DNA from 2 places in the Ensifer sp. LC384 genome. Region 1 is predicted to be linked to the other one. Evidence: predicted binding sites of a transcription regulator. Region 1 holds the regulator's gene; the other holds the start of a gene.
What was found. Region 1 encodes LexA, which represses DNA repair genes until DNA is damaged. Its sites were predicted from a motif close to TGTTCNNNNTGTGTTCNG; they were not measured.

Region 1 (5,138 bases):
TGCCATCCCGGATGATTTGAGGGAGAATCCGATTCCGGCCCCTCGAGGCCTGGGCAATCTCCCACAACTGGAGAAAACCATGCCTCTTAAATATCTGATGACAGCCGCTTTTCTCGCTGTTCTGACGCTTTCCGGATGTGCAAGCACCGGCGATGCGAACACAACCTATGCGCAATGGCAGGGGCCATTGCCCGTGCCCGATCCGTCTGCCGCAAGTCCGGGCGGTTTCCGTCTCAGCTACTGAGTTTCATGACAGCAGCGCGCATCCAATACGACAGGCCAATGGCGCGGTAGCGCGTTAGACCTGCTGCATGATTTCCCCCTGTAGCAATCGGCTCCGAACGGAGCCCGTGCACGCGGTCGCTCTGCACTCCATAGTGCTTGGGGATGTAACTTGCGGTTCGCGCAAGACCCTTCAAACATTTGCTCTCGCTGGCTTCAAAGCTGCGAAGCGCACCTGCTGGTCTGCTAGCCGAAAAAGGCAAGGACTGCCGTTGTCCGACGCGGTGCCACATGCAAATCGCCTTGCATCCAATCGCAAGCACTGACTCCCATTTCATTAGGGAGGCTTGATGTATTGGTCATCCAACAGTCAAGGAACTGAGCGATGCCCACTTTCATCATCGAGCGCGACGTGCCAGGCGCTGACAAGCTCAGTCAGGACGACCTCTGTGCACTGTCGGCGAAATCCAATGCTGTCGTCGCCGATCTCGGCGTGCCGTACACATGGATCACGAGCTATGTCGCCGGCGACAAGCTCTATTGCGTCCACGAGGCACCGAGCGCCGACGTCATTCGCGAACACGCCGAACGCGGCGGGTTTCCGGCCAACAGAATAACGGAAGTCGCCGCCGTGATCGGGCCTTCGACAGCATCTCAAGGACGCGGCAAATAGCCGAAGCGGTGTTATAATCACCGCGGGCGGGACATCGGCGTCATGACACCCCCGAATCGCCGCCCGGGCCAATGCTCCCCGCGCGCCGTCATTGACTTCCGGCGGCATCAATGCAGGCTAGTCTGCCGGTCATTCGGCGCCCATGAGGGTTCCCCGGCACACCTTTTCAAGGAGACGATCATGGCAAAGGGTCAAGTGCGAAGTAACCGCGAGGTTAGAAAACCCAAGAAGGACAAGGCCGTCAAAGCCGCCGTTACGACAGAAGGCTCACAGGTGAAGCTGGCAGGCAGCAGCTTTTCGCTCGGCAAGAAAGACAAGAAATAGGACAACCGCCTCTAACCTCTCGAACCAAATAGTCGGGAGAGTTTTGTCAGTGACCAGTTGGACTGGGGGTGCACGTCTCCGCACACCCTGCGTGACTGGTCGCCGCAATGCCAGAAACCCCAGCACGCTTGCACGTCGCGCGCCCCCCCTGAAATGCAAAGATCATTGCGGGCGGCAGCACTGGCCAATCGCTTCCCATGTCTGCTGCCAGGCCTGATCGGCCGGCGACACGCCGCATGTGGTAGGCGTCGGAAGATCGAGAACGCCGACACGCACCCTGTTCATGCAAATCTTTGTGCCTTCCCTGCCACACCGTGAGCAGCCGTCATCACCTTTGGCAAAGAACTGTTGAACACGGCACAGTGCCCGGCATGCTTGCTGGACTTTGGAACGAAAGCGCGGTTCACATCGTTAACCAAACTATCGGCACCACCTCTGATCTAGCGGACGTTCACCGTGCTTGCAGCCTTGCTTATCGCCTCGATTATCGCATCGCCTAACATCGCCCTCAGCGCTGCTACGGTCGACGACCTGCAAGCCGATTTCGAAACCGCCGTGCCCTGCCAGCAGATCGATGGCCGGAACGTTTGGAAGGGAACGATCGCCTACTATATCCAGTCCTTCGTCTATCAAGGCGACACGCCCGTAGCGACCGACGCGGCGGACGCCGTCCTGCCGGAGGACAACTCGGCTGAGACCGTCAAGGAGTTCGAGGACGCCTGTTCCGCCACGCAGCCGGCTTGAACCACTCTCTCCTTCGCGACGCTCGCCCAGCAATCGCTCAATGCCAGTCTATTTCCACTTCGCTCCATCGACGGTGGCGCAACCGAGCGGCGTTGCGAGAGGTAAGCTTGAGCCGGTCACAACCCCAAAGATTGATCGGCCCCGGCATTGCCGCATTCAACGCGATGCCGACTTCGTCGAACGGACTCTCCCTGTTGTCCACATATTGATACCAGCGGAACCCAAGGACCGCGGTCGCCGGAACAACGATCGTCAGCAGGATTCGAACCAGCTTCTTCATTGCACCCTCATTGCGTAAACGGAACGAGGCATATCGGCGCCTTGCGGCACGCGCAGCGTCTAGTTGGCCGATGCGCGCACGCTTGATCCCACATTCACGGAATTTTAGGCACTTGCGGAACACATATGGAACAGATAGTGTCTGTTCTTGATTTGTTTCACGCTTCTGGAGCGACTTGCCATGCTGACCCGCAAGCAACAGGAATTGCTTCTTTTCATCCACGAACGAATGAAGGAATCGGGTGTGCCGCCGTCTTTCGACGAGATGAAGGATGCACTCGACCTGGCTTCAAAGTCGGGCATTCACCGGCTTATTACGGCGCTGGAGGAACGCGGTTTCATACGCCGTCTTCCCAACCGCGCCAGAGCGCTCGAGGTCATCAAGCTGCCGGAAGCCTATGCAGCAAGCGCCCAACCCCGTCGCGGGTTTTCCCCGAGCGTCATCGAGGGCAGCCTCGGGAAGCCGCCGGCCCCTGCCCCCGCCGCGAAAGCGCCGCCGGTTGCTGACAACAGCTCCGTGTCGGTTCCGGTTATGGGACGCATTGCCGCCGGCGTTCCGATCTCGGCGATACAGAACAACACTCACGACATCTCCGTTCCGCTCGATATGATCGGCAGCGGCGAGCACTATGCCCTTGAAGTGAAGGGCGATTCGATGATCGAGGCCGGCATCTTCGATGGCGATACGGTGATCATCCGCAATGCCACCTCGGCCAATCCCGGCGACATCATCGTCGCGCTCGTCGATGATGAGGAAGCAACGCTGAAGCGCTTCCGGCGCAAGGGCGCGTCGATTGCGCTCGAGGCGGCCAATCCGGCCTACGAGACGCGTATTTTCGGCCCCGACCGCGTCAAGATTCAGGGCAAGCTCGTTGGCTTGATCCGCCGCTACCACTAAGCCTTGCTCAAGCCAGCTGCCTTCGTGCTGGCCTGCCTTCCTCTTCCTTGAACGTCTCGCCACCTTGGGGTAGCGAGACGGGCATCTCCAACTCGTGCGGCTTGCACGCTCGAAAAATGTTACTGGTGAATCGAGTACTCGCCCAGTTCGCAGAGGTCCTGCGTGTCTTCAGTCGTGTCGAGACCGGAGCCTTCTTCGAATTCAAAGCGCATGTCGTATTTGCAGACATCACGTCCGTCGGCGATGGTGATTTCCATGCTTTCGCCCGGATTGAGTACCTGCCGCCCGAAGACGTCGTCCTCCCACTGATCAACACCGACCGGCGACGTGTAGAAGTTCGTCAGAACCGCTTCCGTCTTGTTCTTCAGCTGAAAGACGAGATCCTCAGCGCTTGCGGTGGCCGTCGACGCGGCAAGAACGGCAAGAGCAGTCAGGGCGATCTTACATTTCATTTTATGTCATCTCCTCCATTGTCGGTTTTGTTTGACACTACCTGTACGGGTCGTGCCGCCGGAATATTCATTCCCGAACCCGTCTAGAGACAATATTCCTTGCACTGACAATACCAGCCGAGTCACCATTTCGGGGTGTGTCCTTGGCAGGCCATGCAGGTTGACGCCTGTTCGCGCGCACGGCAACGCGGATGGGCCACGACCGACTTATGGCGCGGCTTATCTTCAAACCCATGCTCGCCGTAAGCAGGGGCTGGCGGGTGTCATCGCTCGCCGCATCACCCCACCCCACCCCACTATCTCCACCGTGTGCGGCGCAGTCGTCTGCGTAAGGTAGATTTAACCCAGCAATCAATTCCCAGGGAGTGGACGCCGGGCCAATGGGGCCATCGTCGCACAGGCATCGGCAATCGGTCGGCGACTAGCTTTGCCGGGCAAGATGCCGAGCGCGCACGCCTCGCCACGGCGGCGGGGCCGCCCGCTTTAGTTGGGACGGAATCGGCAAGCAATTGCTGGCGGTCGAGGATAACGAAGCAGGAGGAACGGGGAACAAATTCCCACATATAGAAAAAGCGTGGCAGGTGCTGCAATTGAGCACCCTGAATTACAACGCAAAATCAAATAATTAGGTGTGGCTTTGGAGGCCTCGCCCGGAATTGAACCGGGGTACAAGGATTTGCAGTCCTCTGCGTCACCACTCCGCCACGAGGCCTCACCGACTGAGATTATCAAGTCGTGGCGAGCGTTTAGAATGAATATAGACAGAGTGCAAGAGGGTTCATTCTGAATGCGATCCTTTTTTCATCCTGAACAAGCGTTTCCATTCCGTTCTGTGGATTGCGGCTGCATGCCCCAGCCCTACCCTCTTTTTCGAGAAGAACGGATATGATCATTCGAGCCCCGGTCCTCCCCCGCGGAACGACAAGGCAGTTGACCGGCGCCGTCTGCGAACACGGCGCGCAGAGTCGGACGAATAGACATCCTGGGCCGTCCGGTGCCAGCTTCGCACGCAGCGCCGCCGCTCAGACTTTCACACCTCATGAAGATTCGACGTGTTTGGCTGCCGCCCGATGACGGCAACATTTTCTCGCTGGACGTTTTTCCGGCGCATCGCCGACAGGTTTTGAGCCGCAGCGCCGGATCGCTCCTTCACGGCCGCGGAGGCGCTTTCGCCAGGATCTAGCACCACGGCGTTGACCGTCCCTTCCAGGGGCGAACCAGGCCTTCCGAGACGAGAATGTTACCGAGCGAACGGCCGTCGCGCATCACCACGCGCAGCTTCTCGCTGGTCTTGTCGTCGTCCCTGCCGATCGCTTCGATCAGCCTGAAATCTCCAGAGTTCAACAGTTCACGCAATCGCTGCTTGGCGTAAAAGCCGCGTGCGCGCTCGCCATCGCAACTTGCCTGCTTGATTCGCGGGGCGTCGATATCGGCGACGCGGATCGCTTCACCTTGATAGCGGAACGTGGCACCGTCGATGACGCAGTTGTCGTTGCGGATACCGCAGAAATAGAACTGATTCGCCTTGGCCTGGAGGGCTGCTGGC
Region 2 (5,138 bases), on a different contig from region 1:
AGACACGCTCGGCGAAGCTGAAACCGTCAATGCGATCTGGAAGGCGCAGAACACCGTGCCGGTCGACGAGGAGAAGGCACAGTCGCTGATGAAGCTCATCGACATCCTCGAAGACGACGATGACGTCCAGAACGTCTATTCGAACTTCGAAGTGTCCGACGAAGTCATGGCGAAGCTTTCCGCCTGAACCGGATCTTTCCGCCTAGAAGATTTTGATTTACCCGTGTCCGGTAGGGCACGGGTTTTTCTTTGGGTACCACCGATGAAGTATGAGTTCGCGATCTTTGATTTCGATGGCACGCTTGCCGATACGGCGGCGTGGTTCATGGCGGCGAGCAACCTTGCGGCCGCGCACTTCGGGTTTCGCCAGTTGTCGGTGGAGGAGTTCAAGGGGCTGCGCGCCATGGGCAGTCGCGAGATCATCGCGCATCTGGGCGTGCCGATGTGGAAGCTGCCGCGGATTGCTACCTTCATGCGGCAGGAGATGGCCACCCAAGCGCAGGCAATCCAGCTTTTCCCCGGCGTTCCGGAAATGCTGACGGGGGTGAAGTCGGCCGGAGTCGGCATTGCCGTCGTCAGTTCGAATGGCGAAGCTGCCATCCGCAGGGCGCTGGGCGAGACCGCCGCTGCTGTCGACCTTTTTGAGTGCGGCTCCACGCTGTTCGGCAAGGCGCAGCATTTCAAGAGGGTCGTCAAGTTCGCCGGCATCGACCCGTCGCGCATCCTTGCGATTGGCGACGAGGCCCGCGACATCGAGGCTGCCCGCCAGGCGCGGATCGCGGCCGGCGCCGTCGGCTGGGGCTATGCCGACCCGACGTTTCTGAAATCGCTCGGGCCGGATCGTTTCTTCGACCGCATGGACGAGATCCCGCCGGCCTTTCGGGTCACGGAGTGCTGACGCATCATGCTTTACAGCGCCGCGCGTCTATTTAGACGCGCAAAGGTCGCTGTAACACTTGGAGTTGCTGCATAATTTTGTCCTTAAATCGATTGCGATTTAAGGAATTATGCAGTAAGGCGTCAAGCTCGCTGCGCCTCGGCGAAGAGGCGGAGCGACTTGAGACGGGCATCCATGTCGAAGATCGGCATCGAGACGATCAGTTCGTCGGCCTTCGTCTGGCCGAGGAACGTTTCGATCTTCCTCCGGATCGTCTCCGGTCCGCCGACGATGGCGTAGGACATCGCGTGATCGACGAAGATCTTTTCATCCGAACTCCACAGCCCATCCATCGACGCGACCGGTGCCGGGAACCGGCCGCGGGCGTTGCGTCGCAAGGCGACGAAGGATTGCTGCATCGACGTGAAGAGATAGTTCGCCTCTTCATCGGTGGCCGCCGCCACGCCCATGACGCCGACCATCACATGCGGCTTGTCCAGCGTTTGCGAGGGCGTGAAGCGTTCGCGATAGATTTCGAGGGCCGACAGCAGCATGTCGGGCGCGAAATGCGAGGCGAAGGCGAAGGGCAGGCCGAGCATGCCGGCAAGATGGGCGCTGTAGTGGCTCGAGCCCAGGAGCCAGATCGGCACATTGGTGTCGGCACCTGGAACCGCGATGATCGTCTGATCCTCGGCGACGGGGCCGAGCAGCGCCTGCAGTTCGACGACGTCGTTGGGGAAGTTGTTGGCGCTCGCTTCCATGTTGCGGCGCAAGGCCTGGGCGGTGCGCATGTCGGTGCCCGGCGCACGGCCAAGGCCGAGATCGATGCGGTCGGGATACAGCGCAGCGAGCGTTCCGAACTGTTCGGCGATCACCAGCGGCGAGTGGTTCGGCAGCATGATGCCGCCGGAGCCGACGCGGATCGTCTTCGTTCCTGCGGCCACATGGGAGATGACGATCGAGGTCGCAGCGCTGGCGATGCCCTTCATGCCGTGGTGTTCGGCCAGCCAGAACCGCTTGTAGCCGTTTTCCTCGGCCGCCTGCGCCAGCCGCCTTGAGTTTTCGAGCGACTGGGCGACGCTGCCGCCTTCGGTGATCGGGGAGAGATCGAGGACGGAGAACGTCGCCATGAGCAAGGCCTTTGTTGAGCGAAATTGATTGAATGCCTATGTAAGGTCAAAATTCCTCAATCCAAGGGTGGTCACCGAGATTTCCGGCCGGGGCACTTTCCCTGTGTGGATGTTTTTGTTTTGTTCACTTTTTGCTGGCAGCGTCCAGGCGCGCAGCATAGGGTGAATTTCATGCAGACCACGATTCGCATCATCGGCATCGATCCGGGCCTTCGCCGTACCGGCTGGGGCATCATCGAAACGCTCGGCAATTCGCTGCGCTTCGTCGCGTCCGGGACGGTGACATCGGACGGCGACATGGATCTCGCCTCGCGTCTCTGCCAGCTGCATGATGGCCTCGCTGAAGTCGTGCACAGCTATCAGCCGCACGAGGCGGCTGTGGAGCAGACTTTCGTCAACAAGGACGCGACGGCGACGCTGAAGCTCGGGCAGGCACGCGGCATCGCCATGCTGGTGCCGGCGCGCGCGGGCTTGAGGGTCGCCGAATATGCGCCGAATGCGGTGAAGAAGGCCGTCATCGGCGTCGGCCATGGCGAAAAGCAGCAGATCCACATGATGTTGAAGGTCCTGATGCCGAAGGCGGAGTTCAAGGGCAATGACGCTGCCGACGCGCTGGCGATCGCCATTTGCCACGCGCACAACCGCCTGTCGGTGACCAGCCGGCTTGCCGCCCTGATGGGGTAGTTGCACTGGTGCCGTTAATTTCCGATGGTCGGTCCGATCATCCCGCAATCCATCCATGAGAGACGACGCCACATGATCGGCAAATTGAAGGGTACTATCGACGAAATCGGCGAGGATCACGTCGTTCTCGACGTGCATGGCGTCGGCTATGTCGCCCATTGTTCGGCGCGCACATTGTCGAAGCTCGGTTCGGCGGGAGAGGCGGCGGTGCTGTTTATCGAAACCTATGTGCGCGAGGATCAGTTGAAGTTGTTCGGCTTCCTGACGGCGCTGGAGCGCGAGTGGTTCCGCCTGTTGCAGAGCGTGCAGGGCGTCGGCTCCAAGGTGGCGCTCGCCCTCCTTTCGACGCTGACGCCGGGCGAGCTCGCAAACGCGATTGCGCTGCAGGACAAGACCTCGGTGTCGCGCGCGCCCGGCGTCGGTCCGAAGGTGGCGGTGCGCATCGTCACCGAACTGAAGAACAAGGCGCCGGCTTTCGCCGGCGAAATCTCCGCCTCGCTCGGGCTTAAGCAGGAACTGGGCGAGGGTGTTGCCTCGGCGCCAGTTGCAGACGCGGTGTCGGCGCTGACCAATCTCGGCTATTCCCGCGACCAGGCCGCCAATGCGGTTGCCGCGGCGCTGAAGAACGGCGGCGAGGATGCGGACAGTGCCAAGTTGATCCGGCTGGGTCTCAAGGAACTGGCGCGATGATTCCTTGCGTTGTCGTGCCGGTCGATGCAAAACGGGCATTCCCTTTGACGCCCTGCGCAAGAATGCCCGATCGATTGGAACGGATGGATGACTGAAGCCGCACGCCTGATAACGCCGGAAAAGCGCGGCGAAGATCTCGATGCGACCATGCGTCCGCAGTCGCTGGACGAATTTACCGGCCAGGCGGAAGCGCGCGCCAACCTGAAGATCTTCATCGAAGCGGCGAAGAACCGCGGCGAGGCGCTCGATCACGTGCTGTTCGTTGGGCCGCCCGGCCTCGGCAAGACGACGCTGGCGCAGATCATGGCCAAGGAACTGGGCGTCAATTTCCGCTCCACCTCCGGGCCGGTCATTGCCAAGGCGGGCGATCTGGCCGCACTTCTGACCAATCTTGAAGAGCGCGACGTCCTGTTCATCGATGAAATCCACCGGCTCAACCCGGCGGTCGAGGAAATCCTCTATCCCGCGATGGAAGACTTCCAGCTCGACCTTATCATCGGTGAGGGGCCGGCGGCGCGGTCGGTGAAGATCGACCTGTCGAAGTTCACGCTGGTGGCGGCGACCACGCGTCTCGGCCTGTTGACGACGCCTTTGCGTGACCGTTTCGGTATTCCGGTCCGGCTCAATTTCTACACGGTCGAGGAGCTGGAATCGATCGTGCGCCGTGGGGCCCGGCTGATGGGGCTCGGCATGACCGACGACGGCGCGCGCGAGATCGCCCGCCGCGCGCGCGGCACGCCGCGCATCGCCGGCCGCCTGCTTAGGCGGGTGCGCGATTTTGCCGAAGTGGCGCGAGCCGAAGCGGTCACCAAGAAGATCGCCGACGAGGCGCTGACGCGGCTTCTTGTCGACAGCATGGGGCTCGACCAGCTCGATCGCCGCTACCTCTCGATGATCGCACAGAATTTCGGCGGGGGGCCGGTCGGTATCGAGACCATTGCCGCCGGGCTTTCCGAGCCGCGCGACGCGATCGAGGACATCATCGAGCCCTATCTCATCCAGCAGGGCTTCATCCAGCGTACGCCGCGCGGCCGCGTGCTGACCGCCAACGCCTGGAAGCATCTCGGCCTCAATCCACCTAGGGATCTCGAGGCGACCCAGTTTCGATTGACGCTCGAGGACGAGTAAATGATCACGCGCCGCGGACTTCTGAAGTTTCTCGGCGGTGGCATAGCCAGCATGGCGGCACTTGGCGGTTATGCCTTTGCGATCGAGCCGCTCGCCCGGCTGAACGTGACGCGATATTCGCTGACGCCACCGGGCTGGACGCCCGGCTTGAAGCTGCGCGTGGTGGCCCTTGCCGACATCCATGCCTGCGAGCCGTGGATGTCGGCCAACCGCATCGCTTCGATCTGCCGGCAAGCCAATGCGCTTGGTGGTGATATCACCGTCCTTCTCGGCGACTATGCCGCCGGCATGAACCTGGTGACCCGCTACGTGCATTCCAGCGAATGGTCGAAGGCACTTGCGACGCTCGAGGCGCCGCTTGGCGTGCATGCGATCATGGGCAATCACGACTGGTGGGAGGACAGGACCGCGCAGAAGAACGGCGGCGGTCTCACCTTCGGTCACAAGGCGCTCGCCGACGTCGGCATCAGCGTCTACAGCAATCGCGCCGTTCGGCTGGAAAAGAATGGCCTCGGCTTCTGGCTCGCCGGCCTCGAAGACCAGCTTGCCCTGGTGCCGGGCAGGAAATGGATACGCACGCATATGCAGGGCCTCGACGATCTCGACGGCACGCTGGCGCAGGTCGGCGA

Region 2: ruvC (crossover junction endodeoxyribonuclease RuvC) is a predicted target of LexA. The motif match lies at 2,118-2,135, and genes of this name have one in related genera.

What each region holds. Positions count from the first base shown of each region.
Region 1 is NZ_MBST01000015.1:115,068-120,205, reverse strand. Features, by position in the region: gene BC363_RS35435 (hypothetical protein) at 80-244, shown strand; gene BC363_RS13900 (DUF4242 domain-containing protein) at 608-895, shown strand; gene BC363_RS35430 (hypothetical protein) at 1,076-1,219, shown strand; gene BC363_RS13895 (hypothetical protein) at 1,676-1,963, shown strand; gene BC363_RS13890 (hypothetical protein) at 2,001-2,243, opposite strand; gene lexA (transcriptional repressor LexA) at 2,424-3,140, shown strand; gene BC363_RS13880 (hypothetical protein) at 3,260-3,592, opposite strand; tRNA gene BC363_RS13875 (tRNA-Cys) at 4,231-4,304, opposite strand; gene BC363_RS13870 (thermonuclease family protein) at 4,772-5,138, opposite strand, start outside.
Region 2 is NZ_MBST01000023.1:115,822-120,959, reverse strand. Features, by position in the region: gene BC363_RS18260 (YebC/PmpR family DNA-binding transcriptional regulator) at 1-187, shown strand, start outside; gene BC363_RS18255 (HAD hydrolase-like protein) at 263-898, shown strand; gene BC363_RS18250 (LLM class flavin-dependent oxidoreductase) at 1,021-2,007, opposite strand; gene ruvC (crossover junction endodeoxyribonuclease RuvC) at 2,179-2,691, shown strand; gene ruvA (Holliday junction branch migration protein RuvA) at 2,764-3,381, shown strand; gene ruvB (Holliday junction branch migration DNA helicase RuvB) at 3,469-4,509, shown strand; gene BC363_RS18230 (metallophosphoesterase) at 4,510-5,138, shown strand, end outside.